Metabacillus sp. B2-18: one gene and its partner. The protein of the gene in region 1 interacts with the protein of each later gene in a pairwise test. Links are inferred from orthologs where the notes say so. Each region holds a gene or a part of one and is shown on either strand. Other genes may lie near its edges. The genes, in order: pepT and tpiA.

Region 1 (3,304 bases):
CGCTTTTTTATGAAAGCTGAAAACACGATTGTTGCTACCTTTAAAAATGTTGATGAAACGATTGATATGGAAAAAGCTAGACGTGTTGCTTTGCAAAAGAAAGGATACGTTTCGAAATACACATTTGCTTCTATTTTAGGAAAAAGCAGATTAATAGAGGAAACAAAGGAAATTGCCTTTCGATTAGCTAAAACAGAGGCACCCATTTTAATAGTTGGGGAAAATGGGACAGGCAAGGAACTGTTTGCACATGCCATTCATCAAGCCTCATCAAGAGTTAACAATCCATTCGTTGCAATCAATTTCAGTGCCCTTCCAGAGGATTTGTTAGAAAGTGAGCTGTTTGGATACGAAGATGGCGCCTTTACTGGTGCAAAAAAGGGAGGGAAGAAAGGATTATTTGAACAAGCGGATGGTGGCACAATCTTTCTAGATGAAATTGGTGATATCAGCGTGAAGCTTCAAGCAAGATTACTTCGAGTTTTACAAGAGATGGAAGTGAGGAAAATTGGAGGAGAAAAAAACATACCAATCAATGTGCGTGTCATTGCGGCTACGAATAAAAACTTACCAGACATGATAGAGAACGGACAATTCAGGGAAGATCTTTATCATCGTCTTAAAGTATTATATTTGAAGATTCCTCCACTTAGAGATCGCATTGATGATATTCCCTTTTTCATTCAAGCATTTTTAGAGCAGTTTAGTGTGAACGATCAACAGAGAATATTGGATGAACATTTGTTGTATTTTTTTAAAAAGCAACCCTGGAAAGGAAATGTAAGAGAGCTAAAGAATGTTTTGCAATATATGGTGGCTGTTGCAAATGGTGAACCTTTGAGAGAGGAGCATTTGCCGACAGACTTCTCCATTGAGGAAAAAGAGAAAGATGAAGTAAGAATTCTTAATCCTGAGCTAGAATTTGTTCTTAAAGGAATATATGAGCTTTATCAAAATAACAGTGGGATAAGTAGGTTGAAATTAGTCGAGTGGTCCAGGCTTCATTCCCATCCTTTAACGGAACAACAACTACGAACAAAAATGAGTAAGCTTGCTGAACTTGGATTTATTAGCATAGGGCGTGGACGTGCAGGAACAGATATTACACAAAAAACCGTATCCTACTTTAGAAATCAATGATAAAAAGGGGCATTCCTAAGTGAAGGAAATTGCCCCTTTAACAGTTACCCTCTTTTCTCAAATAGCTTACATATTTCAATTATGGTTTCAGTTGCTTTCACCATATTATCAACCGAAATAAATTCAAACTTCCCGTGGAAATTTTCACCGCCAGTGAACACATTCGGGGTTGGTAATCCCATATAGGATAGCTGTGATCCGTCAGTTCCGCCACGGATCGGTTCAACGATAGGTGTGATACCAAGGTTCTCCATTGCCTCATGGGCCACATCAACAATATACTTCACAGGCTCAATTTTATCTTTCATATTATAATATTGATCATTAAGCTCTAAAACAATGGCATCCTGCCCATATACAGATTGAAATTCCTCTACAAGCTTAGTAATTGTTTGCTTTCTTTCTTCAAACTTCTGTTTATCATGATCACGGATAATGTAATGAACATATGTATTCTCAACATCACCTTGTAAGCCAATAAGATGATAAAATCCTTCATATCCTTCTGTAAACTCAGGAGCTTCCATTGCAGGGAGCTTGCTTTGAAAAGCCATTGCTATTTTTGCAGAGTTCACCATTTTACCCTTTGCCGTTCCAGGGTGAACATTGTTCCCTTTAAATGTAATTTTTGCTGCTGCTGCATTAAAGCTTTCGTACTGAAGCTCACCTAATGGACCGCCATCGATTGTGTAGGCAAAGTCAGCATGAAAGGCCTCAACATCAAATTTATGAGGTCCCCTCCCGATTTCTTCATCAGGTGTAAAGGCTACGCGTATTTTGCCATGCTTGATTTCAGGATGGTTAATCAGATAGGCCATACTCGTCATAATTTCTGCAATACCTGCTTTGTTATCTGCACCTAATAAAGTTGTTCCATCAGTTGTGATAAGTGTATGACCTTCGTAATTTTTAAGGTTCGGAAATTGTGATGCAGATAAAACCACATTTAGCTCTTCATTAAGAACAATATCTTTTCCATCGTAACTTGAGATGAGCTGAGGATTTACATTTTTACCAGTGAAATCTGTTGCTGTATCGATATGTGCGAGAAACCCAATTGTAGGCAATTCCTTATCTGTATTTGCAGGAAGCGTTGCCATCACATAGCCGTTATCATCCATTGTGACATCCTGCATACCAATTTCCTTCAGTTCTTCTACTAGCTGCTTGCCAAGTTTAAGCTGACCAGGTGTGGATGGACATGTATCATTGTTTTCGTTTGATTGTGTATCAACTTTTACATAGCTTGTAAATCTTTCAATGATTTCATTTTTCATCATCATTACTCTCCTTACTATGAGATAGGTTTATCTTATCATGTTAAGGAATGATGAGGAAAATTTAGAGAATATAAAAAAGAGGTTTGTAAAAGAGATGCCTCTGTTTTAAATACAAGGCACATTTCACAAAACCCTCTTTATTGAGTATACTTATGCACATTTACCTAGGTAACGTAAATTCTGCTGTTCTGCCTTTAAATGCTTTTTCACCGTTTTCAGCATAAAAAGGACCAAATTCCATAACAAACTTTTTATATAAACCAAATTCATCTTTTCTAAATAAGAAAACATGGAGTTTTTCCCCAGTTTCACCAGCAGCAATTGTGGCTGGGTCACGTGGTTCAGCCATTCCCTGACTAAGGACTCTAACTCGGTTATCGTCAACATTTAAAATAGTCCCTAAATTGTTGATACTAACTGGTGTGGTTGATCCGTTATCAATTTTCACTTTAACAGTTAGGGCAGCAACACCACTGTCTCCAAAATCACTAAACATTTCTTTATTTGCTTCGGTTGGAATAACTTCTGTGTACTGTACCCCTTCAACCGTAACATTCACATCACCGATTTTTTTGGTATCATTTATATTCAATTTTTCAAAAATCATTTTCTTATCAGCCCAGTTATCTGATGTTAAACGATCTTGATAGAACTGTGGTTGAGAAGCTGTTGTCTCTGCTTGTTCATCATTGTAGATGAAATCATATGACGGTGAATTTCCTGAAATGCTTCCGCTAAAATCAGAGTTCTCTGCTACTCCGCCTTCTATTACGTATTTAGGCTTAACTGATTTTAACTTTTCAAAATCTTCATTAGTCATTTTAAAAGTTAATAGACCTGTTACTTTTTCTCCTGCTTCGAATAAGGAGATGTCATCTTGGTTC
Region 2 (3,301 bases), 720 kb from region 1 along the record:
AAGTATTGCATCAAATTTGTCAGCTGCAATTTCGCCAAGTAACGCGTCCGTTACTTCGTAGGCGCTCATTTCAGGCTTGAGATCATATGTTGCAACCTTCGGAGAATCAATTAAGATTCTTTCTTCGCCTGGAAACTTCTCTTCACGTCCGCCACTCATAAAGAATGTTACGTGAGGATATTTTTCCGTTTCAGCAATTCGAAGTTGAGTTAGATTATTTTGAGATAATACTTCACCGAGCGTATTATCAAGATTAGTTGGCTTGAATGCCACATATCCGTCGACTGTTTCACTAAAGTGTGTTAAACACACAAAGTGTAGGTTTTTCGGATGATTTTCACCACGATCAAATGAACGGAAATCTTCATTTGTGAACGTGTTGGAAATTTGAATCGCACGGTCAGGGCGGAAATTATAGAAAATCACCGCATCATTGTCTTCAATCGTTGCAACTGGTGAACCGTCTTCTTTTGTCATAACAGATGGAATGACGAATTCGTCAAAAATTCCATTGTTATAAGAATCGGCAACAAGCTCATCTGGTGTGCTGTAAGTTGGGCCTTCACCGTATACCATGGCACGGTAAGACTTTTCAACACGATCCCAACGCTTATCGCGGTCCATAGAGTAGTAACGTCCAGATAATGTCGCAATTTCCCCGACACCGTATTCTTTGATTTTTTCTTGAAGTTCATCCAAGTAAACTTTTGCCGTTTTTGGACCAACGTCACGACCATCTAAGAAGCCATGAATGTAAACATTATTTACGCCTTCATCTGCTGCAAGCTTTAAAAGGGCATATAAATGTTGAATATGGCTATGAACGCCACCGTCAGATAGCAAACCGAATAAGTGAAGATTTTTACCTGTGTTTTTCACATGATTAATAGCTTCAACAAACGTGTCGTTTTTTGCAAACTCACCTTCGCGAATTGCTACGTTTACACGTGTTAAGCTTTGGTACACAATACGACCTGCACCAATATTTAAGTGACCTACTTCAGAGTTCCCCATTTGACCTTCTGGAAGACCTACTGCCTCACCTGAAGCGATTAATTGAGCATGAGGATATTGATTCCAAAAGCGATCAAAGTTAGGCTTTTTCGCTTGTGCAACAGCATTACCTTTCGTTTCTTGGCGGCAAGCAAAGCCGTCAAGAATAATTAGTGCAACTGGTGCTTTACTCATTTTTGCTACCCTCCAAAAGTTGAAGGAAAGATTGAGCTTCTAAGCTAGCTCCACCTACTAATGCACCATCAATATCAGATTGTGCCATATATTCTTTGATGTTAGCAGGCTTTACGCTACCGCCGTATTGAATACGAACTGCTTGTGCAACGTCAGAAGAGAATTGCTCTGCAATCACTTGACGAATGTGAGCACATACTTCGTTAGCATCCTCAGCAGAAGAAGATTTTCCTGTTCCGATTGCCCAGATTGGCTCATACGCAACAACAGTTTGTTTTACTTGATCTTCTGATAAACCTTGTAAAGCTTTCTTTACTTGGTCTCCTACTAGATCATTTGTTTTTCCTGCTTCACGCTCTTCTAATGTTTCACCACAACAAACGATTGGCGTTAAACCATGCTGGAATGCAGCTAGAGTCTTTTTGTTTACTGTTTCATCTGTTTCAGCAAACATTTCTCTACGCTCAGAGTGACCTAAGATCACATAGCTTACACCAAGATCTTTTAGTGCTACTGGGCTAATTTCGCCAGTGAAAGCTCCATTTTCTTCAAAGTGCATATTTTGTGCACCTACTTTTAGGTCACTGCCTTCTGTTGAAGCTACAAGGCTTTCTAAAAATAGAGCTGGAGCACAAACTACTGAGTCAACGTTTTCAGCAGAAGGCACTAGACTTTTTACTTCCTCTACAAAGCTTTTTGCTTCTGAAGAAACTTTGTTCATTTTCCAGTTACCTGCGATAATTGGTTTTCTCATTCTTTACACCGTCCTCTTCCGAGTGCAATTTTTCAGCAGAATAGATGTCGCGACAAATCTACATTTGCGAAAAACGCATTCGATTTTTATTTATCGTTTAATGCTACAACACCTGGAAGCTCTTTACCTTCCATGAATTCTAGAGAAGCTCCACCACCAGTAGAAATGTGGCTCATTTTATCAGCCAAATTGAACTTTTCTACAGCGGCAGCTGAATCTCCTCCTCCAATTACGGAATATGTATCATTTGCTTCAGCTAATGCTTCTGCAACTGCTTTTGTACCACCAGCGAATGCTTCTAATTCGAATACACCCATTGGTCCATTCCAGATGACAAGCTTAGAGTTTTTAATAACGTCAGCGTAGATTTCACGAGTTTTTGGACCTGCATCAAGACCTTCCCAATCACTTGGAATGCTATCGATTGATACAATTTGAGTGTTCGCATCGTTTGAGAAGTCATCTGCTACAACAACATCAACAGGCATGTAGAAGTTAACGCCTTTTTCTTTTGCTTGATCAAGGTATGATTTTGCTAAGTCAATTTTGTCTTCTTCTAATAATGATTTACCAACATCATGACCTAAAGCTTTGATGAATGTGTAAGCTAGTCCACCACCGATGATTAGGTTGTCTACTTTATTAAGCAGATTATCTATTACACCGATTTTGTCTTTAACTTTTGCTCCACCGATGATTGCAGTAAATGGGCGCTCTGGGTTTGATAAAGCTTTCCCAAGAACTTCAAGCTCTTTTTCCATTAAGAAACCTGCAACAGCTGGAATATGTTTAGCGATACCTTCAGTTGAAGCATGTGCACGGTGTGCTGCTCCGAATGCATCGTTCACATAAATGTCAGCTAATTCAGCAAAAGCTTTCGCTAATTCTGGATCGTTTTTCTCTTCACCAGGATAGAAACGAACGTTTTCTAATAATAGAAGTCCGCCTTCTTCTAATTTTGCGATTTCAGCTTTAACAGTTTCGCCGTATGCTTCATCTGTTTTCACAACATTTTTACCAGAAAGCTCTTGTAGTTTTTCAGCTACTGCATTTAAGCGAAGCTCTTCAACTACTTCACCTTTTGGACGACCTAAGTGACTTGCTAAAACAACTTTAGCACCTTGCTCACTTAAGTATTGGATTGTTGGTAAAGCCGCACGAATACGTGTTTCGTCTGTTACTTGTCCATCCTTCATCGGTACGTTGAAATCAACGCGACAAAAGACGACTTTTCCTTTTACATCAATGTCTTTAACTGACTTTTTGTTCATGGAAAGCCCTCCTAATTTGAAATGCGGAAGCGCCTCGTTCAGGCCCGACAAGCACAAGACGAGCCTCACAGAAAGGTGTTCTTTACTT

Evidence for each region.
Region 2: the proteins of pepT (region 1) and tpiA interact in binary tests that used the Escherichia coli proteins (3 or more experiments, as listed by UniProt). The link is inferred for Metabacillus sp. B2-18 from one-to-one orthologs.

What each region holds. Positions count from the first base shown.
Region 1 is NZ_CP088245.1:5,010,687-5,013,990, reverse strand. The notes cover bases 302-3,272. They hold pepT (peptidase T), read right to left. Parts: upstream 2,418-3,272; coding sequence 1,185-2,417; downstream 302-1,184. Other genes in these bases: LPC09_RS24980 (DUF5068 domain-containing protein), read right to left, coding at 2,581-3,272; LPC09_RS24990 (sigma-54 interaction domain-containing protein), read left to right, coding at 302-1,140. Also shown: more of LPC09_RS24990, read left to right, coding at 1-301; more of LPC09_RS24980, read right to left, coding at 3,273-3,304. UniProt on the Escherichia coli protein: Cleaves the N-terminal amino acid of tripeptides.
Region 2 is NZ_CP088245.1:4,290,322-4,293,622, forward strand. What follows is about bases 62-3,029. They hold tpiA (triose-phosphate isomerase), read right to left. Parts: upstream 1,943-3,029; coding sequence 1,181-1,942; downstream 62-1,180. Other genes in these bases: gpmI (2,3-bisphosphoglycerate-independent phosphoglycerate mutase), read right to left, coding at 62-1,188; LPC09_RS21730 (phosphoglycerate kinase), read right to left, coding at 2,029-3,029. In the rest of the region: more of gpmI, read right to left, coding at 1-61; more of LPC09_RS21730, read right to left, coding at 3,030-3,213. UniProt on the Escherichia coli protein: Involved in the gluconeogenesis. Catalyzes stereospecifically the conversion of dihydroxyacetone phosphate (DHAP) to D-glyceraldehyde-3-phosphate (G3P).